One region of the Tateyamaria sp. genome, then DNA from elsewhere that is predicted to be linked to it. Evidence: riboswitches for the same ligand, from Rfam matches in the RefSeq annotation. Region 1 holds a riboswitch; the other holds the start of a gene.
The links. Region 1 has a riboswitch for glycine ahead of AC6RA8_RS15065 (D-amino acid dehydrogenase). Riboswitches for the same ligand answer to the same signal wherever they lie in the genome.
Positions count from the first base shown of each region.

Region 1 (15,618 bases):
ATTCGATGGCGTTCGGGGCCGCAACCGTCAAATTCGGGCGCGATCTTGGGTGGGAAGAATTGCTGGAACGAACCCGCTCTGATTCAGATGAACAAATCTCGACGCTCTGGGTCCCCGAATTCGAAGAGATCGTCCGCTTCGAAACCACGCCGCTGCCCTATGCACGCGCGGATGGCCGCCTGACTCACCTGCAGGACGCGGTGGATGTCTACAACGAACAGGCGGCCCGCTTTCAAGCCGTAATCGCGGATGAAATCGCACAGACCGGCAATCGCAGCCTTTTGGTTTACGTGCACGGCTTCAACAACGACTTCGAAGACAGCCTGACCACGCTCGCCAACATGTGGCACTTCGCGGGCCGGGAATCAGTGCCTGTGTCCTTCACCTGGCCCGCAGGAAACGGGATCGGTCCGCTTGGCTATTTCCGCGATCGCGATGCGGGCGTGTTCTCGGTCCACCACACCAAGGAATTCCTGCGTATGCTGGCCGATATGCCAGAGGTCGACAGCATCGACATTATCGCCCACTCGCGCGGTACAGACGTCGTCACCACGGCCCTACGGGAATTGATGATTGAAGCGCGGGGTGCGGGCATTCATCCCAAAACAATGCTGAAAACCGGGACGTTCATCATGGCTGCCCCCGATTTGGACGTCGACATCGTGCGCCAGCGGCTTCAAGCCGAGCGGTTCTCGGAAGCGTTTGAGCAAATCAACCTGTATATCAATCCGAATGACGGCGCGCTGCGCCTGTCGGCCTATCTGACCCAGTCCGTCCGGCTTGGCGCGCTTCGGAACGAAGACTTTGTCGATGGTGAGCTTGCACTCCTGCGGAAAGAGGGGCTCGTGCATTTCATCCGGGTCGAAAACGTGCGGGGCGGCTTTGGACATGCATATTTCCGGGACAATCCGGCGGTTCTGTCAGACGTGGTGTTGGCCCTGCGCACCCGTGCATTTCCCGGCGGCACATTGCGCCCGCTTGAACAGGACGAGGCGGGCATCTGGGTGCTGCACCCGAACTATCCGCTTGAACGGTTGCCTGACCTTATAGGCCTCGAAGCGCGCCGGGCCCGTAGCGAAGAACGGTGAGTGAACTTCAAAACATGATGGCCCGCTGGGCACAGCCTGGGACAGTGGCTTGGATCGGCGTGCGCCCTGCACGGGCGGCAGACATTCAGGTACTGGACCGAGCCGAGATTTCAGACAGCGGGATCGAAGGCGATCGCGGTCGTGCGGGCAAACGGGCCGTCACATTGGTACAGGCCGAACACTTGCCCGCCATCGCCTCCTATCTCGGGCGTGACCAGATCGATCCGACAACGCTGCGGCGCAACATCATGGTGCAGGGCCTCAACCTCGCGGGCCTCAAGGGGCGTGAGGTACAGCTGGGTACGGCCGTTTTGCGCTTCACCACCATTTGCGCGCCCTGCAGCCTGATGGAGCGGTTGTTGGGCCATGGCGGTTATGCCGCGATGCGCGGACACGGCGGCTGGTGCGCCGACGTGGTCAAACCCGGCACCATCGCCCTGGGCGACAACGTGCGGCCAATTGATTGACAAGACGACGCGTTTGACGTCCGGTCCTTGCCACTGACCAAGACGGACCTCTAAGTGACCGACCCCGCTTTTCCCATGGCCAGACCGGGCCAGATCATCGGCCTTCTGGGCGGCTCCTTTGACCCTGCCCACGACGGGCACACGCACATCACGCGCGAAGCGATGAAGCGGTTTGGCCTCGACCGCGTGTGGTGGCTGGTGTCCCCAGGAAATCCGCTCAAAGCCAAGGGGCCCGCACCGCTGTCCACAAGACTGGCACATGCGCGGCAGGTCATGCAGCACCCACGTGTGACGGTCACAGATATCGAGGCGCATCTGGGCACGCGCTACACTGCACAGACCCTTACGGCACTGAAAAGACGCTATCAGGGCACGCGGTTTGTCTGGCTGATGGGGGCGGACAATCTGGCCCAGTTTCATCTTTGGCAGGACTGGACCTGGATCATGGAGAACGTGCCCGTGGGCGTTCTGGCCCGTCCGGGTGATCGGATTTCAGCCCGGATGAGCCCCGCCGCACGGCTGTACCGGCCCTACCGCATCTCGGGCCGGGCCAGTCAGCTTCTAGGTCGTTCAAATGCGCCGGCCTGGTGCTTTGTGAACGTGGCCATGACGGCCCAATCATCCACCGCGATCCGGGCACAAGGCAACTGGGCGCCGTCCTCGGATTTGTGATCTTTGCCCGCTTGTTTGCCGGGCAAAGCTGCGGTTACATGCGCCCATGTTGCGCACGATTTCGAGACGTTTTTTTCTTTCAGTTCTGGCCAGCTCCACGGCCTCGGCCGCCCTTGCCGCCCCTCCGACAACCTCGTTGCGACCGCAGGCGCGTGGCGGCAATCACTTCAAAAAGGCCATTGCCGATCCACAGGACATCATCGCCAAGGCCAAGCTGGGCGGGCGGGTCTGCTATGCGGTGGCCGACGCCCGGACAGGAACAAAGCTGGAGGGTGGCAACGCCAAGGTCGGCGCACCCCCCGCATCGGTCGCCAAGGCGGTCACCGCGCTCTATGCGCTGAGTGTACTTGGACACGCCCATCGGTTCAGCACACGTGTTGTCGCAACTGGCGGCGTGTCGGGCGGCGTGGTCCAGGGCGATCTGGTGCTGGTCGGCGGCGGTGATCCGACCCTTGATACCAATGCGCTGGCGGGGCTGGCTGCGGCGCTCAAGGCCAAGGGTATTCGCGAGGTTAGGGGCGACTTCAAAGTGGCCGACGGCCTGTTCCCGGCGGTGCCGACGATCGACAAAGATCAACCCGATCATGTCGGCTACAGCCCGGCGCTGTCGGGCATCGCGCTGAACTTCAACCGCGTACATTTCGAATGGAAGCGGCAGGGCAGCAAATACAACGTCACGATGGATGCACGGTCGGATCGATACCGCCCGGATGTGGCCATTGCCCGGATGCAGGTGAGCGAACGACGCGCACCGGTCTATACCTATTCCGATGGCGGCCGTACCGACAATTGGAGTGTTGCGCGCGGCGCTCTTGGCAATGGCGGCGCGCGCTGGCTGCCCGTGCGCAAACCTGCGCTTTATGCGGGGGACGTGTTCCAGACGCTCGCGCGGTCGCAAGGTGTGGTTCTGAAGAACCCCAAGGTGGTCAGCCGTATCCCGCAGGGCACAACGCTGGCGACGCATCGAAGCGAAGACCTGCGCACGATCCTGCGCGACATGCTGCGTTTTTCAACAAACGTCACGGCGGAAATGGTGGGTATGGCGGCGACGGTCAAACGCAGTGGTCGGCCCTCCTCGCTGCGCGCGTCTGCCTCCGAAATGAACCGCTGGGCGAATGCCGCCCTTGGAACCGCAAAGATGCGGCTCGTGGACCACTCGGGCCTGGGGGGCGACAGCGAGATGACGGCTGACGATATGGTCACGGCCTTGATCAAGGCACGGCAGAACAACATCCTGCGCCCCATCCTCAAGGCGATCCCGATGCTTGATGAACAACGCCGCGCGGTCAAGAACCACCCGATCGAGGTGCATGCCAAGACCGGCACATTGAACTTCGTGTCAGGGTTGGCGGGTTACATGACGGCACGGGACGGGACCGAAATGGCCTTTGCCATCTTCGCCGCAGACGAGGCAACGCGCGCTCGCATCCCCCGCGCCAACCGTGAACGACCCCAGGGCGCACGCAGCTGGAACCGCCGGGCCAAGGCCATGCAGCAACAACTGATCGAACGCTGGGGCGCGGTCTACGGCAGCTAGGCGGAGGGCACCTCCGCCTTACAGTTTTTCCAACACATCATACGAGCGTTGCGCGGCGCAGCACGCTGCGCCTTACATTTCGCACCCGTAAGGCGGATCTTGATCCGCCCCGCACGTCAGGCCGCGTTCTTCATCCGGTTCACATCAATGATGTCCGCCGTCGCCTGCGCTGTCGCCGCTGACAGGGTCCAGCCCAGATGCCCATGCCCGGTGTTGTAGAAGACCCCCGGTTTGGCCCCCGGCCCAACCTTCGGCATCATCGATGGCAGCATCGGGCGCAGCCCCGCCCACGGCACGCAATGCTCGGTCGACACATCGGGAAAGAAGGCCTCGCACCATTCGCGGAGTGGCCGGATACGATCATCGCGGATGTCCAGATTGTAGCCGTTAAACTCGGCCGTACCTGCAATGCGGAACCGCCCACGGCCCAGGCGCGAGGTCACGATCTTGGCCTCGTCATCCAGCAGGCTGACCCACGGGGCCGCGGCCTGGCTTTCGGCATCATCTAGATTGACAGTGATGGAATAGCCCTTAACCGGATAGATGTTCACACGGTCGCCCAGTTGGGCTGCGATGGCACGGCTGCCAACGCCCGCACAGACCACAATGCCGGCAAATTGCTGCGTCTCTGTGGTCCCCGCATGATCCCAGGTCAGGCGAACGCCCGTCCCGATGTGCTCAATGCCGGTCACCTTGCACTTGTAGTGAAAGGATGTGCCCATCTGCTCACACCGGTCGCTCAGCGCGCGGGCATAGCGGTGAATGTCGCCTGTAAAATCGCTCTCGGTATAGAAACCACCAATCGTGTCGGCCTTCAGAACAGGTTCCAAACGCTGGACCTCGTCCGCTGACACTTCCCTTCGTTCCAGCCCCGCCTTTTCCAACAACGCGTTTACCCGGCGGGCATGATCGAACTCGGACTGCAGGCGGTACACATGCAGAATACCGCGCCGTTCCATATCAAAATCAGCCCCGACTTCCCGCGCAAACTCTAAAAGGTGTTCCCGCGCGGCAATGGCAAGGCGCGCCGTCTCAACCGTATTGCGCTCGTAATCGGGGATGTTGCCCATGAATTCCGCCATCCAAGACAGCTTATGCCAACTGGGCGTCGGGTTCACCAGCAAGGGTGCATCGGATTTCAGCATCCATTTCAACCCCTTGAAGATGGTGCCCCAGCGGGTCCAAACCTCGGCATTGCTGGCCGAAAGCTGACCGCCATTGGCAAAGGATGTCTCCATCGCGGCATAGCGGTTGCGGTCAAACACGCTGACGTCATAGCCGCGGCGGGCCAAGGCATAGGCGGTCGTAATACCGGTGATACCGGCGCCGATCACGGCAATACGGGTCATGGGGGTCCTCCCAGCGCACGCAGATATGGACGCATCCGGCACGGTGCCGGGCAAGCGTCCCCATCTGTCGCGAGACCTGAGAGCTTCACGGACCAACAGGGCCGCTTTCTCCTTCGGTGGGCCGGGCGCGTGACGTCCGACCACTCTCCAGATCGTCACATGTGCCCCTCAACTGGGGACGCGGCCGGCACGGTTCGTGGTGCCTGAGAGTTTCCGGGGCGTTGCTCCTTCGGCGGCAGCCTTTCGCTGCACTCTCCCATGTCGGCCTCTGCGACTGCAGCGCATATAGGAAACGGCTGCGAGTCGCGCAAAGGGTTTTTGTCACGCCTTTACGATCACGTGTTCCAGCGTGACATCCGGGTCAGGCCGGCGGGCACACCACGTTGCCAAACCGGTCAAAGGTGACGGCCGGATTGGTCCAGACAACGGATGCATCCGGATCATTGGCATCGCCGCGATAGGCACGGTTGTCCTCTATGGTTTCGCACTCGGCAATGGTGCCAACGACCTCGGCGACATCTGTGACAGCCACACTCTTCAGACCCTGCCGGTCCAACCATGCACGGATCATCGCATTGGTGATGCAGCCGGGCGTGCGCGCACCCAGACGGCACCGTCCGGCAGAAGTGTCCCGCAGGAAGATGGACGCATGATCATCCAATGAAACCTCCGTTTCAGCAAAGACCGGGATCGGCGCGTTGACATATGCTGCATAAGGCGATCGCACGCTGCCCAGATCGATGGTGCATTCATCACCGGCAGCAAAGCAGGCTTGCGCCATCTGCTCCAACTGATGGAGGGCCTCCAGAGCCATGTCCTGTGCATCCTCAACCTGCCGGAACGCCGCCGGGTCCTTCAGCCCCACTAGCGCAGTTGTGCACGTATCACCACATGATCGCACGGGTGCCGCGTATCCATCACGATCAGCCAGTGCCACGGTCAGATCATCATACAGCGTCTCATAGGCACCCATCAGTGCGGCTAGGTCCTCGTGTTCGTCCAGATCGGACTGGCGCGCATCCGCTGCAGGATAGTTTGCCAGCGCCTCGTACGGGCTGATCGAAATCTCGAACAGCTTGCCCGCGTCACGGGCAGCGGTTGCCAATTTGCGGATGCGCGCAATAGCCTGATCGGCATCGGCGGGCAGGTCGCTGTCGGCCAGCGGATCGGGTTCGGCACCCTCACCTTCGGCAGTGTCTGCCACTACAGGCGTCGGGTTTGTCTGGGTGGCAGACCCGCCTTCCTGAAAGAAAGTCAGATCGCGTTCATAGCTGCTGGACGACGCTGTCTTGTCCGACCCCGCAGCCACCGAAGCCTTTTGTCCCCAACCTTCGCCCGTGACCGAGGCGCGCATGGTTTCCCGCTCTTCCTTGCTTTGGGTTTTGACCACTGAGACAAGATAGGCGCGCGCGCCGCTGACGGCCGCAGATACATAACCGTCCCCGCAGATACGCCGGAATGCGGTCGGATTTGCCTCTGCCAGTGCAGCAGCTTCATCGGTCAACCGGACGGATGGCCCGATAGGGGCAAGGGCGCCTGTCGAAACAGCCACCGTCTCAGCTTGTGGCACGTCTGCGTCGCCATCCAGCGGGGGCGCCACGTAGATGCTGTCGTTCAACACTTCGGCACGCACCACATAGGTGACGCTCATAGAAGTGATCTTGGAGTTCTTTGAAATGGAGGCTTTGCCATCCACCTTGGCACCAAAAGCGCGTACCGTGGTCGAGGCCGAGACATCCATGGCCTTGGCCAATGTGTAACTGTCGGACACTTCCCGGATCGTAATGTTGCTGGTCTGCGCGCCGCCGCTGCCTTGGGAAAAGACGATGCATTCGGTTGGGATCGCTTCACCTCGTTGCTCGCTCCAGCCCCAGCCCAGCTTGACCACCTCCGGCGCGGCAACTGAAAAACTGCCGGGAATGTCGCTGCGCCCGCTTGAGCGGGCCGACAGGGATGGCGCCGACGCAAAGGACAACTCCATTGCGTCATCGGTTTGGGTTGACTGAGCGCTGACGGGCAGAGGTCCAAATCCAACCGCTGCTGCGGCCAAAAAGGTTTTGATCGGGTAACGCATTCAAATATCCATTTCATTTCAAAGCACAGGTCACGAACAGCGCAGGCGTGAACACGACCCACCGAACCATTGGGCAAGCCCCAGTCCGGATACGGAAAAACTGCTGGCAAAAGCCGATAAACAATAAATACAAAATCGCGCGCCGGAGCGCGTGACAGGTTTCACCCTAAGTGGAAAAACCGTGTCAGATCAAGAAAAGGCAGGCGTGCACTGGTTTCGGACCGGCGCCGTTTGGGCAAGGCTACAGCGTCAAATGCCTTGCGCGTGCCCCGCGTTCGATGGCGGCAGCATGCAGACGGTCGATGTTCAACTCGTACCGCATCTCTTCCAGAAGGCGCAGCTCCGCCTCGTCCAGCGTGCCATCGGCCGCCGCCACATCACAGGCCAGGGCATAGGCCGTCTCGTACAACCGGTCTGGCAGCGCTTCGCGCACAAGGCCAAACAGGGCGTCCAGACCGTCCTCCTGTTCAAACAGGTCAAACACCATCTGCGCCATGCGGTTCAACCGATCCAGGTCATAGCCCGCAAAAACCGGCAGATTGTTCACGGCCGAGTTAATCTTGACCAGTTCCGCCGTGCGGATGTCTTCGTCTGATGCAGACACCGCGATCATCATGGCGACCAGCGCGTCCTGCGCGGTAAGAGAGAGTTGTGAAGCGGCCATGGTACAGTGTCCTTTCTCGGTGCTTTGTCCCTCAATATTGACGGCTGCGGCAGCCCGCAATAGGTAGCGGCGGGATTGTCCCTGCGGGGCCAGTCAATCAGGGCCGCGCATAGGGCGCAGGCCATCACATGGGATCATATGAGATGTCGAGTTTCCGTGACGCCGCGATGACGAGCAAAGCCTGGCCATTCGAAGAGGCCCGCCGCTTGCTCAAACGCTATGAAAAGGCGCCACCGGAAAAGGGATACGTGCTGTTTGAGACGGGCTATGGTCCCTCGGGCCTGCCCCATATCGGCACCTTTGGCGAGGTGGCCCGCACCACGATGGTGCGCCGTGCGTTCGAGGCGATCTCGGACATCCCGACCAAGCTGATCTGTTTCTCGGACGACCTTGACGGGATGCGTAAGGTGCCCGGCAACGTACCAAACCCCGAGGTGCTGGAACAGCATTTGCAGCGCCCGCTAACGGATGTGCCGGACCCGTTTGGAACGCATGAAAGCTTTGGCCATCACAACAACGCCATGCTGCGCCGGTTCCTCGATACGTTCGGGTTCGACTACGAATTCTATTCGGCCCGCGAATTCTATGCCTCGGGCCAGTTCGACGAAATCCTGCTGCGCTGCGCTGAGAAATACGATGATCTAATGAAGATCATGCTGAAATCGCTGCGCGAAGAGCGGGCGGCCAGCTACTCCATTTTCCTGCCGCTGCACCCCGAAACCCGCCGGGTGATGTATGTGCCAATGAAGCATGTGGACGCGGTGAACGGCACGGTCACCTTTGACGACGAGACCGGCAAGGAATGGACCCTGCCCGTCACTGGCGGCAACGTGAAACTGCAGTGGAAGCCGGACTTTGGTGCACGCTGGGCGGCCTTGGGTGTCGATTTCGAGATGTACGGCAAGGAACACGCCACAAACGAAAAGATCTATGACGCGATCTGTCGGACACTGGGTGCGCGCCCGCCGAACCACTTCAGCTATGAGCTATTCCTGGATGATCAGGGGCAGAAGATCTCGAAATCGTCCGGCAATGGGGTCAGCATCGACGAGTGGCTGACCTATGCATCGACCGAGTCGCTGTCTTACTTCATGTACCAGAAGCCCAAGACGGCAAAGCGCATGTTCTTTGATGTGATCCCCAAGGCGGTCGATGAATACCACCAGCAACTGCGCGCCTATCCGGGGCAAGACGACAAGGGCAAGGCGACAAACCCGGTGTGGCACATCCATTCCGGCGATGTGCCGGAAAGCGATATGGTTGTGCCCTTTGCCATGCTGCTGAACCTCGCCTCGGTCAGCCAGGCCGAGGACAAGGACAAGCTGTGGGGTTTCATCCGCCGCTACGCGCCCGAGACTGGGCCCGAGACGCATCCCGGCATGGACAAGGCCGTGGGGCACGCGGTGCGCTACTACAATGATTTCGTGAAGCCGGCCAAGGTGTACCGCATGCCGACCGACCCCGAACGCGAGGCGCTGGAAGCATTGAAGACCGAGTTGGAAGCCTATGACGGGCCGATCGAAGACGAGGCATTGCAGTCGGTTGTCTATGCCGTTGGGCGCGACCGGTTCGACCCGCTGCGGGGCTGGTTCACAGCAATTTACGAGGTGCTTTTGGGTGCGTCGCAAGGGCCTCGATTTGGTGGGTTCATTGCCCTTTACGGCGTGCAGGAAACGATCGCCCTGATCGAAAAAGGGCTGGCCGGAAAGCTGGTGGGCTAATTTGTCCCCGCGGGGACAAGCTGTTCGGTCATGTCATTGAAATTTAAGTAACTTGTGAAAGCCAAGTGGGTTCAACCGCTTGGCTGTCGCACGCTGCATTCAGCCGATTTTAACCATGCGCAAAGCATGCTGTTGCCCGAAGGCAGGCGGCGCTGGTTTGGATCCAATTGCGGCTGTCTGATGTCAGTTTTGACGGGAGGCAAGAGACTGCTGAGGCATTGGTATATCTGGGGGCGAAATATCATCTCGCTGCATCTGCGCCAAGGTCCGCTGTGATTAAATCGCCAAGATTGAACTTGCTGCTCGTTGTCCTGATATGCGCGCGCCGCGCTTGGTGCCTCGGTGTTCAGGACTTGTATGTTCACCTGCAAAGTAAATCCGTTTTTGGACAGGTTTTTCGAACTCACCAAACTGCGCAAGTGACCCACCTGCTTGAGCAAATGAATATGCGCCATAGAAATGTTGATCCTGCGACCAATGCGTCGTGAGAACGTTTCGTGGTGTACCAACATCGCGGCCCAAACCGAACGCAGAACATCCAACGCATAGGCCATCATGCGTGCCTTAATCATGCGATCCGCAACAGGAGCGTACTGCCCAACGGACAACCCAAGCAAAATGTTCCCATCACTAAACGTGCGGTAGTTCGACCAATAGTTCCAGCGCCCTTTGGGTTCGGTCGTCATTCCGAGATATGGTGTGTCAATGCCCCAGAACGGTTCGTCGAATTTCATCGCTATCTTTGTGACCGATCCAAAGCTGATTTGCTCAATCGCATCTCGCAAACTCACTGGCAGTGGCGGATCGAATTCGATCGCGTTGGATTTCAGGACGTCCAGTGGGACCGTACAGATCGCGTAATCTGCTGAAATATCGTGGATTTCCACTTCCACGCTATCGTGCCATATCCGGGAAACCGGCGCATTCAGTCGGATATCGAGCCCTGCCGCCAATGGCGCAATGATCGCATCGTAGCCTTCTGTGAAGATGACATCATCTCCGGGGAAGGTTTGGGTTTCAAAGCCATTTGCGGCTGAGATATCCTCAATCCCCGCACCGGTATCAAACTCAAAAAGCGTTGAGCATCCAACGCGTAAGCGGATCGGTAAGTAGGTCAGGATCACGCTGCGCCAACATCTGTTCCACGCTTAACTGGCCCGAAGCGTCAGGGTAATACAGCATCTCTTCGAAAGTGGAGTAAAGCCGTTCCAACCGTTGATATCCTGCATCCGACAGTGGGCTCCCATCGGGTTTGAAGACATCTAGACTGTCGTCATTGGTCACGATTGTTGGCGCATTGATCTGTTCGGCAAGCTGATGTGTCGATTTCCGGAACTTGGCCCATGAATCCATCCGGTGCCGAATTCGAAGGGTACCCCCAACGACATGTCCGTGCGGACCCGCCCGCCAACACAGCTGCCCGACTCCAACACCACGGCTTCGACGCCATGCGCCTGAAGTTCATGGGCGGCAGCCAAACCAGACGGGCCTGCCCCCACGACAATGACCTTGGTGTCTGACAGAGCCTGGCCTGTGGCGCCTGAAGAGAGCGTCGTGAGATAGGTTACAATGCTCAGTTTCACGGCGTCACGGCGGTTCAGATTCAAAGTTGTTCTCGTCTGGCAAAACCATTGCTTACTGACAGTCGCCAGTTCTCAAGTGTCGAGCTTCCAACAGCTGGCAAACCTGACAGATGAGCAAAAGACCGCAAGACAAGAGGATTGAGCGCGGCTACCCGCCCAAACGCACATACCAAAGTGCCCGCACCTTCCGCGCACGCGCACATGCCTCTAATCCCAACAATGCATTCACTTCGAGTAAGGCGATGAAAGCACACCAACGAAACAGTTATGTGACGTTATGGCTGGGGGACATGGTCGCGCGGGCCAAACACGTTCCCCAATCCATTATGTTGCTGCTTTCAACAACTGCAATCGTTTGTCTGCTTTTCTTCGCTACGTTGATCCGGCCCTCGATCATGCGCGAAGATGGCCTGGTCGAGTCTACCTCGGCGGTCCTATTCCTATTTGCCAGTCTGCTTGCTGTCTGGACCTTGGCAACCGGCGACCTGGCACGCAAACGCGATGTGCGGTTGCTTCTCGGGGTCTCGCTGTTCTCGCTTCTTCTGTTTTTGAGTGAAGTGAGTTTTGGGGCACGCTTCTTTGATTTCGAGATGCCCCCAATGGAGGGTGGCGGGCAGTTTGATGGCGGGCATGACATTGCCATCATCCTGCTGCGGATGATGCTGAAAGGCGATGCGACATCTCTTGTCGTCGCGCTTTCGTTGCTGCTTGCCTTCATTGGTTTTCTGGCCGTGATCTACAAGGCACGCGATCCCATCCGGCGCTTCCTGCAAGATGAGTTTCACTTCGCCCTACTGCTTCATTTGGCTCTTTTAGCTTGTGGTGTTCTTTTGGACCTCGTGCCGTCTCGCAAAGTCTCTTTGTTGGAGGAAGCTGTCGAGTTCACCGCATCGGTGACGATTGTCTGGGCCTTGCTTATCTTTCGTCGCGTTTAATCGTTTGTGTTTCAAACCTTTCGAGACGAACAACCGTCGGATTGAGCACATGTCCAGGACGGACATTCTGCAGATGAGGAATGCACTCGTTGCCAAGCCTTGTTGCGGGCCGCTCCGAGTTGGATCGCGCCGATCCGTGCACCCGCCCGACGTTCTGCCCAAAAACTGGGCCACTTGGGAGTGAATGATCAATCTGAACAGCGACTTTTTGCGCAGCGACTTCAAGAGCAGAATTAAGGGTCGCTAAGCACCAACGTTGACGACATATACAACCCAACCGATGATGCAACCTATGGTAGAGATTTGTATGGCAGCGCATTACACCAACATGGTGCCCGGCCACATGCACGGCGCGCGCAGCAACGACCAGAGTGAAGTGGCAGCAACAGAATCTGGCGGGGGTCCCCAATGATCAGTTTCGAGGTTGGCGATCGCTGGCAAGGCGGGTTCCTGGGTGAGATCACAATCACCAACACAACCGACCAGGCCATAGAGGACTGGTCCCTGGACTTTGACACCACTGGGTATTCGATCACCGGCGCATGGGGTGGAAATCTAACTATTCATGGCAACATGACCAACTTTGAGGCCAGAGGTTGGACGACCAATATACCGCCCGGGGAATCAATCACGTTCGGCTTTTCGGCTGCGGGCGGAGAACCCTCAAAACTGGGAAGCTTGGTTTTTGATGCGAACTTGGAAGATGGCAGCACGGTCAGGGTGCCCGAAGACGCCGAGCCTGCAGGCGACTTACCGACGGCGGATGACAGCACAACACTTCCGGTCGGTGGAGACGACGGAGCGCCGTTTGGCGCAGCCGACTATGACGCTGTTTTGAACAAATCCATGCAGTTTTATTACGCCAACTATGCGGGCGAATTGCCGGACGATCACCCCATTTCATGGCGTTGGGATTCAACGCTTGATGACGGCGCGGAAGTCGGGCGCGATTTGTCGGGCGGCATGTTTGATGCGGGTGATCACGTGAAGTTCGGCTTGCCGATGGCGGGCACCGCGACCACCCTTGCGTGGGGCGGGCTCGAGTTTGAGAACGGATACAAAGATACGGGCGCCTATGACGCGCTTAGTGACCATCTGCGCCAACTCAACGACTATTTCCTGAATGCCTATGATGACAAAGGCACGGCGGATCTGTCGGACGACGAGTTCCACGCTCAGGTGGGCGACGGCAACGACGACCACGCCTTCTGGGGCGCGCCAGAGGACATGTTGATGGATCGTCCCGTCTATTCCCTTGATGCTGAAAACCCCGGAACAGAGGTCACCGCCCAAACTGCGGCCGCCATGGCCTCTGCGTCCATGTTCTTTCGCGCGCAAGGCGACACGGCCTACGCCGACGAGTTGCTCGAAAATGCCGTTCAGCTGTTCGAATTCTCCGAGACGTATTTGGGAAGATATACAGACACCGTGACCGATGCGGCACAATTCTACTACTCTTGGAGCGGCTATGAAGACGAGCTATCATGGTCCGCAAACTGGCTTTATCAAGCCACTGGGGATGAGGCTTATCTGCAGAAATCCATCGATTACTATGTGGAGCCGAACACCTATTTTGCCTATGGCTGGGACAACATGAGCAACGGTACCACGCTCTTGCTGGCGCACCAAACGGGGGATGCGCGCTATATTGAGGATCTGGACCGGCATCTGGACTACTGGTTGAACGACATCGCGACAACGCCCGGGACGGACACCAATGATGGCTTGGCCTGGATCGATCAGTGGGGGTCAAACCGCTATGCTGCCAATACATCGCTTCTGGCCACAGTGCACGCGAAGCAACTGGCCAAGGTCGATCCCCAAGGCAATGCGGAGCGTGTCGAGGATTTGCTGGATTTCGCCTCCGATCAACTGGATTTCATGATGGGCGACAATCCGGATGGGCAGAGCTTTGTCGTGGGCTTCGGCGAAGACTTCCCGCTGAACCCGCACCATCGCGGCGCATCAGGCACAAGGCATGTGGATGACCCCGCGCCGAATGCCTACATCCTCCATGGAGCGCTGGTCGGCGGTCCCGCCCCGAATGGTGACTATGATGATGTACGCACCAACTACGTCACAAACGAAGTTGCAACGGATTACAATGCTGGTTTTTCGGGTGCATTGGCAGGCTTCTATGAGAGTCTGGCTTACGACATCTGGATGTGACGCCGTTCCAGATACCCGGATCAGGGATTTTTCATCGCACTGGCCTGAACAGACGTGATTTAATATCCCTGTCCGAATTTATAGATGCGCCCGCCCAACTGAGAGCACGGAACATGCTGGGGCGGACAGGGTCGCAAATCTGTTTTTGGTCTCTCAAGACAGAAAAGGCTGAAATCTCAGCACATGCGGGGCTTGTCCGGCGGTCTGCTGCCGACCTGATATCGTTGGGGTTGCACCCATGTGTGGCGCATGGACCAGTGAAAACAACCTTTGCAATATCCGCTGGGCGAGGAAGTTTTCATGAAGCCAGACTTTATCATCGCAGGCGCACCTAAGTGCGGGACCACATCGCTTCATCAGATCCTGGACCAGCATCCGGATGCCTGGGTCGCAAAGAACGAGATCTATTTTTTCGATGCCGACGATCCGATAGCCCATGGCGATTTCTTGGACATCGACAGTGGCGACTTATCATGGCGCGATCCAAGGGATCCGGCCACGCGAAAGATGTATGAGAGCCGCTTTGCCGACGCGCCACAGGATGCGCTGATCGGCGAGGATACCACGACCTACCTGATGTCCGACGTAGCCCCGTTCCGTATCAAGGCGGCCGATGACAAGGTGAAGGTGATCTTCATGCTGCGCGATCCGGTCAAGCGGGCGTTCTCGCAGTATTGGCACCTGCTGCGCAGCGGGCGCACCTGCGACTCCTTCGAAGCCGCCCTGAGCAGCGAGATGTCCATCGTGATGGGATCGACCTATGCCCCGCGCTTGCGAAACTTTTATGCAGCACTTGGGGAGAAGCGTGTCCATGTCGTTCTGTTTGAGGAATTCAAAGCCGATCAACAGGCTACACTTGACCGATTGACCACATTTCTGGGCCTGTCCCCCATTTCAGTAGAGTCGGTTGAGACCTGGCACAACAGGACAAGATACCCGGCAAAAGCGGAGACGTTGCAGCGTCTCAACCGTGTGGGCAGGCTGCTGGTTCGGTATAGGTATGCGCGGCACTTCAAAGGGCACGTGCCCTTGTCGTCACGTATCGGGCACAAGGCATATCGGCGCTGGTTTCGCTTTGTTTCAGAACGAGTGCTCACCCAAGATCACCCGCCGTCAGACATGCGAGCGAAAACACGCGCATATCTGTGTCAGCATCTTTCAGACCGCAATGCAGGGCTCTCTGATCTTCTTGGCAAGGATTTGAGCCAGTACTGGCAGGGATTCACGGAATAAGGGAATGCCTAAAACCTAGGCAACAAATGCCCCTTGGCAGCAACAGGCGGCCAAATCGTGTTCAGGTCGGCAAGCTGCCGCGTATGTCCGGGGTTCGTGTTTGTTTGCGCCAACGCTGGACGGTAT
Region 1 is NZ_JBYNDP010000082.1:1,834-17,451, reverse strand. It holds gene AC6RA8_RS15085 (alpha/beta hydrolase) at 1-1,088, shown strand, start outside; gene AC6RA8_RS15080 (MOSC domain-containing protein) at 1,085-1,555, shown strand; gene AC6RA8_RS15075 (nicotinate-nucleotide adenylyltransferase) at 1,631-2,227, shown strand; gene dacB (D-alanyl-D-alanine carboxypeptidase/D-alanyl-D-alanine endopeptidase) at 2,274-3,764, shown strand; gene AC6RA8_RS15065 (D-amino acid dehydrogenase) at 3,881-5,113, opposite strand; glycine riboswitch at 5,168-5,274, opposite strand; glycine riboswitch at 5,294-5,382, opposite strand; gene AC6RA8_RS15060 (hypothetical protein) at 5,475-7,187, opposite strand; gene AC6RA8_RS15055 (tellurite resistance TerB family protein) at 7,429-7,851, opposite strand; gene AC6RA8_RS15050 (lysine--tRNA ligase) at 7,995-9,572, shown strand; gene AC6RA8_RS15045 (flavin monoamine oxidase family protein) at 9,644-10,696, opposite strand; gene AC6RA8_RS15040 (hypothetical protein) at 10,641-10,856, opposite strand; gene AC6RA8_RS15035 (NAD(P)-binding protein) at 10,853-11,155, opposite strand; gene AC6RA8_RS15030 (hypothetical protein) at 11,551-12,090, shown strand; gene AC6RA8_RS15025 (glycoside hydrolase family 9 protein) at 12,499-14,259, shown strand; gene AC6RA8_RS15020 (sulfotransferase family protein) at 14,560-15,492, shown strand.

Region 2 (16,209 bases), on a different contig from region 1:
TCGCCTTTGACGAGGTACAGGATTTGTCGAACTTCCTGCTTACTGAATGCTGCGCGGACTGCCCCAACTCGGATCACGATCATGGCTGACACCACCACACCAGCACCCGTTCAACGGCGCAAATTCCTTGATAGCGCCTGGATTGCGTCAATCGCGGTTCTTGCAGTTGTCGCGTTTTCGGAAAGCGCACAGCTTTGGCCGACGATTGTCTTTGCCGCAAATGCGTTGATACATACGGCCCCATTCATCGCCTTTGCGGTCTGCGCAGTTGCATATCTCAAAGCTACAGGCGCGGAAAATCTGCTTGCAAAGGCGTTCGAGGGGAACCCCGCACGCATGATCGTCATGGCTGCACTGCTAGGCGGCTTATCACCCTTCTGTTCGTGCGAAGTGATCCCGTTTATCGCCGCACTGCTTGCAGTCGGGGCACCGCTTGGCGCGGTTATGGCTTTCTGGCTGGCCTCTCCGCTCATGGACCCGGCCATGTTCGCAATCACCACTGGCGCCATCAGTCTGGAGTTCGCAGTGGCGAAAACGATTGCTGCGATTGCGCTGGGTATTTTTGGTGGGTTTGGAACGCTCTTGTTGTCGGGCACACCCGTCTTTACCGATCCGCTACGCGAGAAGCCGTCGGTGGGCGGATGCTGTGGTGTGAAACAGCCCTTTTCCGCCCAACCGGTTTGGCGGTTCTGGGCCGAACGCAACCGCCGCGACATCTTCCGTAGCACAGCTTTGGACAATGCGATTTTCTTGCTCAAATGGCTGACGCTCGCCTACGTGATTGAGGCCGTCATGGTGCACTACATGCCAGCTGACCTGATCGCTTCGGTTCTGGGCGATGGTGGCATCGGCACGGTTATCCTTGGCGCGATTGTGGGCATGCCCGCCTACCTGAACGGCTATGCAGCAGCGCCGCTCGTGGCAGAGCTGATGGATCAGGGTATGGCTGCAGGCGCAGCGATGTCATTCATGCTGGCCGGTGGCGTCAGCTGCATCCCGGCTGCGATAGCCGTTTGGGCACTGGTCAAACCACGTGTTTTTGCTGCTTACCTGAGTTTCGCACTGGCAGGTTCCATCGTCGCCGGCGTTGCATGGCAAATTCTGAGCTAAGGCATACTTGGATTGCGAACAGACAGTACACGGGCACATCAAAGACCCGTGTACAACCCCTCAAACTGTCCATTACGTCGCAACAATACCCCGTGAAACCTATACATTTAACAGGACTTTGGACATAATATTGCCTAAGTCGGTGATTAGACCGTTAAGACGCCTCCGGTAAGGAGGGCCTAGGTTTCCCACGTCAATGGGCGGGGGCAAAGCAGACACCGCGGAGCAACGGGGATGCTGGAATTCGAAAATGTATCCAAGTCCTTCTGGACAGGCACACAGCGCAAGGTGATCCTTGATCGTGTGTCTTTCCGTGTGGAATTGGGCCATTCTTTTGGTGTGCTGGCCCCAAATGGCACCGGTAAGACAACCCTGATCAACATGATGGCCGGGCTCGAGAAGCCGGATGAGGGCGAAATCAGACGTGGCTGCAACATCTCATTTCCTCTTGGTTTCATGGGTGGAGTGCTGCCCAAGATCTCGGCCTTGGAGAACTCTCGCTACATCGCGCGGCTCTACGGACTTGATCCCGACTATGTGGAAAGCTTCTGTCGATGGCTCTGTAATCTGGGGGAGTACTTCGACCAACCCCTGGGAACTTACTCATCGGGCATGAGGGCGCGTTTTTCCTTCGCGCTTATGTTGGCTCTCGACTTTGATATCTATCTGATCGACGAGGGTATGCCATCGTCAACGGACGTTGAATTCAACCGCAAAGCAGGCGAGGTGCTGCAGGAACGGCTGCGCACCACAACAATCATCATCGTGTCGCACCAGGCGCAGACGCTTGAAAAATTCTCGCGCTCGGCCGCAGTTTTGCTGGACGGCAAACTGCATATGTTTGACACGCTGGAAGAGGCAAAACGGCTTTATGACTACGAAACCCAAAGCTAGGAAGTTCCGGATCAAACGCACGGCGCCCGCACTTGGCAGTGCGGCGCCTGCGTCCGAGCGCGATACGTCGCGCGAAAAACCGGCGCCTGAGGCCAAGCCAAGTGAACAGGCTCAAAAACCTGCCGCCAAAAGCGGAGAAGTCGCGTCGAACCAGCAGGTGCAAAGCGAAAACACCATCGATGCAATACGCCAAGAGGGATTGACCGGTCGGCAACTGCGCATGGCACGACGGGTTGCGCAGAAACACGGGCTCGCCCCCACATCGGACTTTGATGCTGTTCGCTTGCTGCGCGCCCAGGGCATTGATCCGTTCCAACGCTCGAACATGCTGGAACTTGTTGTGCCGCAAGCCGGGGCTGAACAACATGAAGGCGGCGCACCAGATGCCTTCGCGAGTCTGCCGGCACGTGCCGGAGGGGCTGGGCGCGCGCAACTGCCGCAAACCGTACCTGTGAAACAGCAGCAACTGCCGTCAACCGAGATTAGCCCGGCAGACCGCAGATCCCAGGAAATCCAGAACATCCAGCGCGACATCACACGGCGTCGTCGCAAGAAGATGAGCCTTTTGCTGGTCCGGCTGGCCTTTTTCGTGGTGTTGCCGACCTTCCTTGCAGGCTACTATTTCTACGCTATCGCCACGCCGATGTACGCGACCAAGTCCGAGTTCCTGATTATTCAGAACGAAGGATCGGGCGGCGCGGGCCCACTTGGCGGCCTTCTGCCCACGCAGTTCGCCACCAACGCTGACAGCATTGCGGTGCAAGGTTTTTTACAATCCAAGGATGCGATGCTGCGCCTAGACCGCGATGTCGGCTTCAAGACGCACTTCACACAGAACTGGATCGACCCAATCCAGCGGTTGAGTGACAATCCCACCAATGAAGAAGCCTACAAAACCTACAAGAAAAACGTAAAAATCGGCTATGATCCCACAGAGGGCATGGTCAGGATGGAAGTGGCCGCCGCTGATCCGCAGGTGTCAGCCGAATTCTCAAGCCAGCTGATCGACTACGCTGAACAACGCGTGAACAACTTGTCCGCACAAAAGCGCGATGACCAGATGCGCGACGCCCGCCAAGGGTTTGAACGAGCAGAGGCGGAGCGCCGCACAGCGCAAGAAAAACTTGTCCGGTTGCAGATCGAGGGCTCTACCCTTGACCCGGAGGGCGTAATCGCTTCCCTACGCACGCAGATCGGCCAACTCGAAACACAGATCATCGAAAAAGAGATCGAACTGGCCAGCCTGCTCAATAACTCTCGGCCCAACCAGAGTCGAGTGGACGGCGCGCGCGGCACGCTTGAAATCCTCAAGGACCAACTTGCGGCACTCAACAACAAGATGACCGATGTGAGCCAAGGTGAAAATTCACTGGCCGAGCTGGCCGCTCGTATCCAGATCGCCCAGGCCGACCTTGCCTCTCGCGACTTGATGCTGCAATCGGCGCTGCAACAGATGGAACAGGCCCGAGTCGAGGCGACCCGTCAGGTGCGCTATCTGACGGTCGCTGTGAAACCCATCGCGCCCGAGGAACCGACCTATCCCCGCGCATTTGAAAACACGATCTTGGCATTTCTCGTCTTTGCAGGCATCTATCTGATGATCTCGCTCACCGCGTCGATCCTCAGAGAACAGGTGACTAGCTAGGGTCTGGACCCATTATGAAACATGTTGAAGTCGCCGATCTCACGATCGGCAATGACCGTCCCTTAACGGTGATATCAGGCCCTTGCGCATTGGAAAGCATCAACCTCGGCCAAGAAGTCGCCGGGCGTATGAAGGAAGTGTGCGAGGCCGCTGGCGCGCAATATGTCTTCAAAGCAAGCTATGACAAAGCCAATCGCACATCGCTCAAAGGTGGGCGCGGTCTTGGGTTGGACGCGGGGTTGAAAGCACTGCAAGCGGTCAAAGAGGCCACCGGTGTCCCGGTGCTGACGGATGTGCATACAGAAGCTCAATGCGCCCCGGTCGCTGAAGTCGCAGACATCCTGCAAATCCCCGCCTTCCTCTGCCGTCAGACAGACATGCTGTTGGCTGCCGGTGAGACGGGTGCAGTGGTGAACGTAAAAAAGGGCCAGTTCCTTGCCCCTTGGGAAATGCCCAACATCATCACCAAGATCGAAAGCACCGGCAACACCCGCATCCTGCTGACCGAGCGTGGCACATCTTTTGGCTACAACACATTGGTGGCCGACATGCGGTCGCTGCCGCAGATGGCGCAAACCGGCTATCCCGTGGTTATGGACGCCACGCATTCTGTGCAACAACCAGGCGGGAAAGGCGGATCAAGTGGCGGGCAGCGTGAATTTGCACCTGTCATGGCGCGGGCCGCTGTGGCCATAGGGGTCGGAGCCGTTTTCATCGAAACACATCCGGATCCGGACACTGCCCCGTCAGACGGGCCAAATATGATCTATCTCGATGAAATGCCTGCCCTGATCGACACCCTTATGCAATTCGATGCGCTCGCCAAAGTGCGTCCAATGACATTTTAGTCAAAGAGTATTTCCATGACCAAACCTGCCGCCACCGTGAGTCAAAACACGTGGGAATTCCTGCGCGACCCCATGATCAAGCCGACCGGCTTCCGCGAGTATGATGCGCGCTGGAAGTACCCGGACGAGATTAACCTGCCCGGAATAACGGCACTTGGCCTTGGCCTTGGTACGCAAATGCAGCGGCGCGGCATTAATCCTGTGATTGCCGTCGGCAACGACTATCGTGATTACTCTCTTAGCATAAAAAACGCCCTGATCGTTGGGCTGATGCAGGCAGGGATACAGGTCAAGGATATCGGCCCTGCACTGTCCCCCATGGCTTACTTCAGCCAGTTCCACCTTGATGTGCCAGCAGTCGCGATGGTCACTGCCTCGCACAATCCCAATGGCTGGACGGGCGTTAAGATGGGCTTTGACCGCCCCCTTACACATGGCCCGGACGAGATGTCGGAATTGCGCGATATCGTCTTGAATGGCAATGGTGAGGCGCGCCCTGGCGGCGGCTATGAATTCGTTGATGGTGTGCAGGAAGCGTACCTCCAGGACCTTATCGGCGACTTCAAAATGACGCGCCCACTGAAGGTCGTGTGTGCGACCGGCAACGGCACCGCCGCTGCCTTTGCTCCCGAACTCTTCCGCCGCATCGGTGTTGAAGTGGTCGAAAGCCACACCACGCTCGACTATACTTTTCCAAACTACAACCCAAACCCCGAAGCCATGGAAATGCTGCATGACATGGCGAACAGCGTAAAAGCATCCGGCGCCGACCTTGCACTTGGCTTTGACGGCGATGGTGACCGCTGCGGCGTCGTGGATGATGAAGGGGAAGAGATTTTTGCCGACAAGGTCGGAGTCATCATGGCGCGCGATTTGTCGAGGCTCTACCCAAACGCCACATTCGTGGCGGATGTGAAATCTACAGGCCTTTTTGCGTCGGACCCCGAACTGCAGGCGAACGGAGTCACGGCAGACTATTGGAAAACCGGCCACAGCCACATGAAGCGGCGGGTCAAGGAAATTGGTGCGCTCGCCGGGTTCGAGAAATCAGGACACTACTTTCTCGCTGAACCAATAGGGCGCGGTTACGACTGCGGGATGCGAGTTGCAGTTGAAATCTGCAAACTGATGGATCGCAACCCTGACATGAAGATGTCGGACCTCCGCAAGGCACTCCCCAAAACACACTCAACCCCGACGATGTCTCCTTACTGCTCTGACACTGAAAAATACGACACACTTGACCGTATCGTCACCAAGCTAACGGCCAAGGCCGCAGCGAATGAACCTATCGCAGGCCGTGCGATCAAGGAGGTGGTGACAGTAAACGGCGCTCGGGTCATCTTGGATAACGGCGGTTGGGGGCTGGTGCGCGCTTCGTCCAATACGCCAAACTTGGTCGTGGTGTGCGAAAGCCCGGAAAGCGAAGAAGAATTGCGCGCGATCTTTGCGGATATCGATGCGGTAATCCGAACTGAAGATACCGTAGGCGAATACGATCAAACCTTTTGACCGGTGCGCCGACAAATGACCTAGCGCAACTCTCTTAGCTTAGAAACGGGCCACAACCGGTTATGTGACGCTTCCATTTGGACCACCTGCCAAGCTTTACTGCGAATAGTTTGAAGCCCTTCAGCTTCATCTCGCGTAGCGCTCAAGAAACTTGCGTCTACACTGGGCAATCACAGCGAGACATCAAAGCGCTTACAGATCAGGTTTTTTGGTGTTCTGTATGTTTGAAAACCCATCGCTTCGTAATACGCCAACCCTTCGGAATTGTTCGCCCCGATGCTTGCATCGATATGGAGCAACCCCGCATCTTGCGCAGCTTTACGCGTGACATCGAACAACGCGCGACCAACGCCACGCCGTGCCGCGGATGGTCGAATATGTGTACCGACGATGCCCCATCCGGGTTCGACACCCCACTGATTGCCTGCACGGGCCTTTTTGAGTGACTGGAACCCAAGAATACTTCCATCCTCCTCGGCCACAGTGCAACGAATTTTGTCCACGTCTTCAATGTAGTACGCACGAACGTGGGCTTCATCGTCGGGGCTTGTCCGTTTTCCGGCTGCCGTCAGCTCGCGAAGAAAGGCGCTCATCTGTTCAGCGTCTTCAACAGTGCCGTCCCTGATAATCATCGCGAATTCTCCGTTGCCTCGCTGCGATCATGCACCTCGGCTGCATGTGACCTCAAGGACAAGAAAACCAATAAAGCGGTACAGCAAAAAAGCCCAAGGATCTGCCGAACGGTTACAAGCGCCCTCCGCACACTGCTTTGAACTTTCTGCTTGCCATATCGACCAAGTTTCCGATACGAAACTTGCATAGCTCGATGTTGGGAGAACCAGTCCACTGGTGCCGAAGGAGCAACTGCCTCGGAAACTCTCAGGCCAAAGGACCAATGTCAGGCCAAACTACTCTGGAGAGTGATGCCCCTGGCATCCGCCGAAGGGATAATGATCTCAGGCACCCCGGACAGAGGAGGCACCGACGCGCAGGAGATGTCTTGCGCATGAATTGGTGCCGCATGATTTGACGCAAATCTTGTCGGCTTGAAAAAGGTGATGAGGCATGTCCGATCTCAAGCAGACCCCGCTTCACGCGTTGCACATTGCCCTTGGGGCCAAGATGGTGCCCTTTGCGGGGTACGACATGCCGGTGCAATACAAACTGGGTGTCATGAAAGAGCATCTCCATACACGGACGAAAGCCGGTTTTTTTGACGTCAGCCATATGGGGCAGGTCATTATACACGGCGCGAGTTATGAGGCTGCCGCACGCGATCTGGAAACCCTGATCCCAATCGATGTGTTGGGTTTGGGCCAGAACCGACAGCGTTACGGCTTTTTCACAAACGCCGATGGCGGCATCGAAGATGACCTGATGCTCGCGAACCGCGGGGATCATGTGTTTGTCGTAGTGAACGCCGCCTGCAAGGACGCTGATATCGCGCAAATGAAAGCCGCGCTTGAACCGGAAATCACGGTGACAGAGATCACCGATCGCGCCTTGCTGGCTTTGCAAGGACCCGCCGCCGAAAGTGTGCTCGCCACGCTTGATCCGCGTGCTGCGGACATGCGCTTTATGGATGTGGCAACGCTCCATTTGAACGGCGTTGAGGCCTGGGTATCCCGGTCCGGCTACACAGGCGAGGACGGGTATGAGATTTCCGTGCCAACAGAAGCTGCGGAAGATATTGCGAAGGCGTTGCTGGAGTATTCCGAAGTTGAAGCCATCGGGCTGGGTGCGCGCGACTCCCTGCGGTTGGAGGCGGGACTGTGCCTGTATGGACACGACATTGATTCCACCACGACGCCCGTTGAGGGCGGCCTAACTTGGGCGATCCCAAAGGTGCGGCGCACAGACGGTGACCGGGCAGGCGGATTTCCTGGCGCCGAGAATGTCCTGGCCGAGATGGATGGCGGTGCCGCGCGCAAACGTGTCGGGTTGCTACCTGCCGGTCGCGCGCCCATGCGCGAGGGTGTCAGGCTGTTTGCGACCGAGGACGCAGCCGACCCTATCGGCACCATCACATCGGGCGGGTTTGGGCCCTCAGTCGGGGCGCCTGTTGCAATGGGATATGTCACCACTGAACACGCCACGCTGGGCACCAAGATTTTCGGAGAGTTGCGCGGAAAACGCCAACCACTGACGGTAGCAAAAATGCCGTTCACGGCAGCCAACTTCAAACGATAGCAGAGAGGGAAACCAATGAAATACACGGAAGAACACGAATGGCTGCGCGCTGATGGGGACGCATATGTCGTGGGCATCACCGAGCACGCGACAACGCAGCTTGGTGATCTGGTCTTTGTCGAACTGCCCGAGGTTGGCACGACCGTGAGCAAGGACGATGAAATTGTTGTCATCGAAAGCGTGAAGGCTGCGTCGGACATCATGGCCCCGGTCGATGGAGAGATCACCGAGGTGAATACGGCATTGGCCGATGATCCGAGCCTCGCCAACAGTGACCCGTTGGGCGAGGGCTGGTTCTTCAAGATCAAAGCTTCGGATCCGTCACAGCTGGACGAGCTGATGGATGAGGCTGCCTACAACGCACTGATCGGCTGAGGAACGCGCCTGATGACTTTCAAACCCACCGACTATCTGCCCTATGATTTTGCGAACCGCCGTCATATCGGGCCATCCCCCGCCGAAATGGAAGAGATGCTGAAAGTGGTGGGGGCGAAGGACCTCGACGCGCTGATCGACGATACGATCCCTGCAAATATAAGGCAAAAGGAACCGCTGGATTTCGGCAAAGCCAAGTCAGAGCGTGAGCTCTTGCATCACATGCGGGTCACGGCCTCGAAGAACAAGGTGCTGACCTCACTGATTGGGCAGGGATATCATGGGACGGTCACGCCGCCAGCCATCCAGCGCAACATCCTTGAAAACCCCGCGTGGTACACCGCTTATACGCCGTACCAGCCTGAAATCAGCCAAGGTCGGCTTGAGGCGTTGTTGAACTTCCAGACAATGGTGTCGGACCTGACCGGGCTTGAGATTGCCAACGCTTCACTGCTGGACGAAGCAACAGCGTGCGCCGAGGCGATGACCATGGCGCAGCGAGTCAGCAAGTCGAAGGCTAACGGCTTTTTCGTGGATGAAAACTGCCATCCTCAGAACATCGCTGTCATGAAGACACGCGCCCAGCCGCTGGGCATTGAAATTACGGTTGGTAACCCGGATGATCTGGACGCCAGCACCGTGTTTGGCGCGATCTTCCAATATCCCGGCACCTACGGCCACATCCGGGATTTTACCGATCAAATCGCCAAGCTGCATGAAAACAAAGCAATTGGCATCATCTCGGCTGACCCGCTGTCACTGACGCTGCTCAAGGAACCCGGCGCGATGGGGGCAGACATTGCCGTGGGAACAACACAACGCTTTGGCGTGCCAGTCGGCTATGGCGGTCCACACGCGGCCTATATGGCAACCAAGGCCAACTATGCCCGCAACATGCCGGGCCGGATCGTCGGTGTTTCGGTCGACAGCTTTGGCAATCGGGCCTACCGGTTGTCCCTGCAAACGCGCGAGCAGCACATCCGCCGGGAAAAGGCGACATCAAATGTCTGTACTGCGCAAGCATTGCTGGCCGTCATGGCCGGGTTCTACGGCGTTTTCCACGGACCTGAAGGCCTGAAGGCCATTGCACAGCGCATCCATCGAAAGACAGCACGATTGGCAGAAGGGTTGAAACAGGCGGGCTTTGATGTGCGCCCGGCCACCTTCTTCGACACGATCACCGTCGATGTCGGGCCATTGCAATCGGCTGTGATCAAGTCCGCCGTTGATGAAGGGATCAATCTGCGTGCCGTCGGATCGACCGCTGTTGGTATCACACTGGACGAACGCACACGCCCAGCCACCATCGAAAAAGTCTGGCGCGCGTTCGGGATCGAACGGCAGGACAAGGATTACACGCCGCATTACAACATGCCGGAGAAGCTGATCCGCACATCCGACTTCATGACTCACCCGATCTTTCACATGAACCGGGCCGAGACGGAAATGATGCGCTACATGCGCAGGTTGGCAGACCGTGATCTTGCGCTGGACCGCGCAATGATCCCGCTTGGATCATGCACGATGAAGCTGAACTCGGCGGCCGAAATGATGCCAGTCAGTTGGCGTGAATTCTCGCTGCTGCACCCCTACTGCCCCAAGGACCAAGCCGCCGGGTATATCGAGATGATCGAGGATCTGTCGGCCAAGCTATGCGACGTTACTGGCTACGACGCGATTTCCATGCAACCCAACTCGGGCGCGCAGGGCGAATATGCAGGCCTTCTGACCATAGCAAGCTGGCACCGGGCCAACGGCGAAGGTCATCGCAACATATGCCTCATCCCAATGAGCGCCCACGGTACAAATCCTGCATCCGCCCAGATGGTCGGATGGAAGGTGGTGCCGGTGAAGTCAGCAGATAACGGCGACATTGATCTGGATGATTTCCGGGCCAAGGTGGCTGAGCACAGGGACAACCTTGCCGGTTGTATGATCACCTATCCATCGACCCACGGCGTCTTCGAAGAGACCGTGATTGAGGCGTGCCAGATCACCCATGATGCGGGGGGGCAGGTCTATATCGACGGCGCCAACATGAACGCGATGGTCGGCCTCAGCCGTCCAGGCGATCTGGGTGGAGACGTCAGCCACCTTAATCTGCACAAGACATTCTGCATCCCGCATGGTGGTGGCGGTCCCGGCATGGGCCCCATCGGGGTCAAAGGCCACCTCACGCCCCACCTGCCCGGCGATCCAAACGGAGGCGAAGGTGCAGTCAGCGCAGCCGCATTCGGTTCGCCGTCACTGCTGCCGATCTCGTGGGCCTACTGCCTGATGATGGGTGGCGAAGGTCTGACACAGGCGACGCGGGTTGCGATCCTGAATGCCAACTACATCGCCAAACGCCTCGAAGGGGCATTTGATGTGCTCTACAAGGGTCCAACAGGGCGCGTCGCGCACGAATGCATCATCGACACACGCCCCTTTGCGGACAGCGCACACATCTCAGTAGATGATATCGCCAAGCGGTTGGCCGATTGCGGGTTCCACGCACCGACCATGTCATGGCCGGTCGCCGGTACATTGATGATCGAACCAACCGAGTCCGAGACAAAGGCCGAGTTGGACCGTTTCTGCGATGCAATGCTTGGCATCCGCGCCGAAATCCGGGCCATCGAAGACGGCGCCATGGATCCCGAGAACAACCCGCTCAAGAACGCGCCACACACAATGGAGGATTTGGTCAGGGACTGGGATCGCCCCTACAGCCGCGAAAGCGGATGCTTCCCAACCGGATCCTTCCGCGTCGACAAATATTGGCCCCCGGTCAATCGCGTCGACAACGTCTGGGGCGATAGAAACCTGTCCTGCACCTGCCCGCCGATGAAGGACTATACCTGAGGGCGGTGCCCCATGCGATCAATAGAAGTGCGGCAGGTTCTTGGCCCTGGCCGCACGCACCCAATTGGGCACAAAGGGCACGATCTTGTCCTGAGTGGGCACCATGATCTCAATGAAACTTGCCCCGTCATGCGCAATGGCGCTTGCCAAGATGGGCTCGATATCCGCCTCCGACGTGACCCGCGCGGTGGCAAATCCGAACCCCTCGGCCACCTTAAGGTAATCCACCGCGCCGAAATCCGTCGACCAAGGGGCATCCACATTATCCAGCAAAACAGCTTCGCCACGAATCCAGCCAAAACTGTCATTCCGGGTCAGGATGATGGTCACGTTCTTGCCGGACCGCTTGATCGTTTCCATGTCCCCCATCACAAAGCTAAACGATCCGTCCCCCGTGAACGAAATCACCGGGCCATTACTGGCATAGGCCGCACCCAGCGCAGCCGGAACGGAATAGCCAAGCGCTCCCATGGAATAGTTGGTGATGTACCGCCGCCCTGCCCTGCGAAACGTCAACAGCGCCGAGGGATAGATTGCACTGACCCCGGGTTCAGAAGTGACGATTGCGTCGTCGGGCATCAGCCTATCCAGCGCCTGCGACAGTTTGACGGGTGAGATTGTCCCCTCGGGCATCGGGATATTCGAGTTGAACACGTTATCGAGCGCCGTCTTTTTCATCGTGATCAAGTCGACGCGTGGGCGATCAAGATTGGGGTGCTCAGCCTTGATGATCTCAACCATGTAGTCAAGGCTTGCCCGCGCATCTCCAACCATGCCGACCTCGACCGGGAAATTGTTACCGATATGCGCTTCGGCGATGTCGAGATGCATAAAGGTTTTGGTGCGCGGATCGCCATACAGCTTCCAGTGATCAGTGGCGGCACTGTCCGTGTTCGACCCGATGAAAAAGATCGTATCGGCGTCGTGGACATATTGATTGGAATACTCCATCCCACCGCGCCCACCGATGACGCGCAGGGCCAGTGGGTGATCCTCGGGGATTGTACCTTTGCCCGGCGTCGTGGTGCCAACCGGGATTTGCAGCAGCTCGGCCAGTTCGACAATGACCTCTGACGCCTGTGAGATCAGCCCACCCTGGCCGCACACAATCGCCGGTTTCTCGGCGGCCAGCAACACATCGATGGCTGACCGGATCTTGCCGTGATCCGCCACCGGACGATGCGCGGGATAGGCGCTGTAGTCAGCTTCGGCATAGAGGTTCGAGACCTCTGCCTCTTCCCCAAAAATGTTGATCGGTACGCGGATATGGACCGGCGCTGGCCTGCCCGAGGTTGCGACGCGAAAGGCGCGCCGCACAAGAAACGGGATTTCGCTGACCTTGGTGATGACAAAGGATTCCTTGCAGATGCTGTCATAAAGGGCGGTCTGATCAACACCCGTCAGCCCATGTCTCTTGTCTTGATTGATCGGAATGTCAGAGCTGAAAAAGATGATTGGGACCGAGCTGAGGAATGCTTCGGTGATGCCCGGGGTGCAGTGGGTAACTCCCGGGCTGGGAGCCTCCAACACGCACGGTTTCCCCGTAATCTTGGCATAAGCCTCCGCCGCATAGGATGCAGTGCGCTCATCGCGTGTCAGGACAAACTCAATATCTGAATGGGCGCGCCATTCCTTGTACCACCCGATTGTCGTTTCCCCCGGCAATCCAAAAACGTGGGTAACATCGTGCAATTCGAGCATCCGCAACAGCGCCTGCGCGCCATTCATACGTTGAGGGGATGGTACGTTTGGCATCAGCAACCTTCCTATGTCAGCAGCTGCGTGCGGTAACGCGCCAGCGTCTCCGGGTCAGGTACGACCCCAAGGCCAGGAGTTATGGGCACATGGACATGGCCCTCACTTACCGGGAACGGTGTTTCCGTCAGATCCGCCTCCGCATAAAATGTGGACATGTAAAATTCACAGCCAAGGGTCAGGTCCGGGATCGCTGCCATCAGATGCGCACCTGCAGTATGGGCGATGGACGTTTCAAACATGCAGCCGCCATAGACCTCGATGCCAGCCGCCCGCGCGATCGCCGCAATCTCGATACATCGGCGGATGCCACCCGATTTGGCGGTTTTAAGCGAGAAGATATCGGCCATGCGGGCCGCCGCACCTCGCGTTGCATCGCGCACATCGAACACACTTTCATCGGCCATTATCGGAACATCGACGGCGCGGGTGATCTCGGCCAACACCTCGCGCTCGTATCGCTTGACAGGTTGTTCAACGAATTCCGGGCGGAACGTTTCGAGGTCACGAACATGCCGGATCGCGTCATAGGCGGGCAGACCCTGATTGTAGTCAATGCGCAAGCTGATATCGTCGCCATATCGCTCTCGCAACCTTTCAAGGCGCATCAGGTCAAAGGCGTGATCGGCAAACCCAGTCTTCAGCTTGAAGATCCTCACACCACTGTCCCAGATGCATGCGATATCCTCCAGATCGGCGTTGAAATCAGGGTTCGCAACGGAAAAACTGAGCGGAATGCTGTCGCGGTGCCGTCCCCCCATCAACTCGGCCACGGGCAAGCCCGCGATCTGCCCCATTATGTCCAGCAGCGCGCATTCCAGCGCGGCTTTCGCCTCGTTATGGCCCACAAGGGCGCGGGCTGCATCATTCAGGATCGGTTCAACCAACACCGGATCACGCCCGATGACATAAGGGCGAAAATGCACATGCAGCGCAGCGACATTGCCCTCGACCGTTCCGGTGAAAACCGGCCAGGGCGATGCCTCACCCCAACCGGTCAAGCCAGTGTCAGTTACAAGCTCGCACAGGACCACATTGATCCCACCCACATCGCCCGACCCATGCGAATGCACCGCCTTGGCCGGAATGGACACGCAATGAAGGCGCATCTCGGCGATACGGTGGTCGCTCATCTCGGCTCGGCCTCACCGTGGCGAATGTCGTTCAGATCCATAGGGAAACGCCGTGGTAGCAACCCGGCCTGAAACCATGTCAGGTAGGTGTAGATCGAAAACACCGGACGCCCCGTTGCGCGCCGGATGTCGGCAGCATAAGGCACCATGTTGGTGCATTCGAGCAGGATGGCCCCAACTTGCGGGTGTTCCAACACAAGCCGTTTGGCGGCGGCGATGTTGTCCGCCCGGGCCTGATCAAAATCGATCTCTGCCACGTCATCCAGAATGCTCGTCGTGAAATGCGACCCAGCCCCCGTGCCTTCAACCGGGGTACTGGGGGCAATGCCCGCAGCCTCCAGATGCGCAGGGGTCAGTGTTTCGGACGAAATGGTCAAGATGCCCAACGACTGCTCTGCAGGCAGCGACCGATGAATTAGAAGTGCCTGCAACAGTGACGACGATGCAACCGGCACACCAAGAGCGCGCGACATGTCATGTTGAAAGGGCACGAGGAACCCGCAATTCGTCGCAATACCGTCACACCCAAGATCGACCAACTCGCGACCTGCCTCGACAAACGCATCCAACAAAGGCGCCGCATCACCGCGCACCACATTGTCAGGCGTAGCCGCCGGAACAACCTTGAACTGGACGGGGAACGGCCAAGTAGCTGCGTTACCAATGTCGCCGGGAATACGCGGAAACCTCGTGTTCAGCATAAGGATGCCCACCGTCGCACCGAAGACTGTCTTGCCGCCATATGTTGTCATGTCAGCTCATCCTGCGGTGCATAAAGATCGGCAAAGGCAAGGCGCACAGCCTCGGATGCATGTTGCGCACGATGTTCGATATGATCACGCATGGCAGCGGAGGCCGCAGCACCATTGCCGGTGCGGACAATATTCAATATCGCCCGGTGCCGTTCCGTTGTCGTACGCCTGCCAGCTTGCAAACGTCGCAGATCAGCAGTGCGGACAAAGCGAATCTTGTCATAGATTGTCTTTAGCATGCCCAATAGTTCGGGATTGCCCGACAAGCTGGCCAGATGCAGATGGAATGCCTCATCCAGTTCCATCAACCGGATGGGATTCCTGCAGCTTGCATATTCATCTGCCGTCAGATCCAGCGATGCGTCTATTGTCTGCAACTCAGCGGGATCGGCATAGGTCGCTGCCTGACGCACAGCCTCGCATTCGATCGCCATTCGGGCCTGATACAAATGAATGATCCGTTTGTCCGACAGGGTCCGGCAAAAGAAACCGCGCCCGGCGCGAAACTCAACAAACCCTTCCGCGACCAGACGATTCAGTGCTTCGCGCAACGGCGTGCGGCTGGCGCCCAAGTCTCGCGATAACGATGACTCGTTGATCCTTTCGCCCGGCTTGAAGGCAAAGGATGCCGCCATCTCACGCAACTGCACATAAATCGCACTGACCGTGTCATTCATCTCGGGTGTGGCGTGGTTCATCTCTTGGTATCCCGATGTGTCAAGGGCACCCTAGCGCAGCCCTTGCATTGCGCACAAGTCTGTGCATTGATCTGTATACAATTTCAACTACAACTCGGGAGCCAAGTACCAAGGCAATGCCGAAGCGTGTTATCATAGCCGGGGCCGGCATCGTCGGCGTCTCAACGGGGATTTGGCTGCGCCGCATCAGCGAGGCAGAAGTCACAATCATCGACCGGCAGCCCCCGGGCGAAGGCACTTCGCACGGCAATGCTGGTGTCCTCGCAGCTTGTTCCATTGCGCCCGTGACTGCGCCGGGGCTGACGCGTAAAGCGCCCCGGATGCTCATGAACCCAGACTTCCCCCTATTCATGCGCTGGGGTTACTTTCCGAAACTGCTGCCCTGGGTGCTAAAATATCTGTCGAACGCCAATGACCACGACACGCGCCGCATTGCCAATGGACTAACCACTA
Region 2 is NZ_JBYNDP010000003.1:71,848-88,056, forward strand. It holds gene AC6RA8_RS01415 (ArsR/SmtB family transcription factor) at 1-89, shown strand, start outside; gene AC6RA8_RS01420 (permease) at 82-1,110, shown strand; gene AC6RA8_RS01425 (ABC transporter ATP-binding protein) at 1,345-2,004, shown strand; gene AC6RA8_RS01430 (KpsE/RkpR family capsule polysaccharide export protein) at 1,982-3,649, shown strand; gene kdsA (3-deoxy-8-phosphooctulonate synthase) at 3,664-4,497, shown strand; gene AC6RA8_RS01440 (phosphomannomutase/phosphoglucomutase) at 4,513-6,009, shown strand; gene AC6RA8_RS01445 (GNAT family N-acetyltransferase) at 6,180-6,641, opposite strand; glycine riboswitch at 6,830-6,914, shown strand; gene gcvT (glycine cleavage system aminomethyltransferase GcvT) at 7,075-8,199, shown strand; gene gcvH (glycine cleavage system protein GcvH) at 8,215-8,574, shown strand; gene gcvP (aminomethyl-transferring glycine dehydrogenase) at 8,587-11,418, shown strand; gene AC6RA8_RS01465 (thiamine pyrophosphate-binding protein) at 11,437-13,173, opposite strand; gene AC6RA8_RS01470 (enolase C-terminal domain-like protein) at 13,185-14,306, opposite strand; gene AC6RA8_RS01475 (aspartate/glutamate racemase family protein) at 14,303-15,058, opposite strand; gene AC6RA8_RS01480 (GntR family transcriptional regulator) at 15,055-15,756, opposite strand; partial or broken gene AC6RA8_RS01485 (NAD(P)/FAD-dependent oxidoreductase) at 15,873-16,209, shown strand, end outside.
Region 2: it holds a riboswitch for glycine, as region 1 does, so the genes downstream of both, gcvT (glycine cleavage system aminomethyltransferase GcvT) here and AC6RA8_RS15065 (D-amino acid dehydrogenase) in region 1, are expected to answer to the same signal.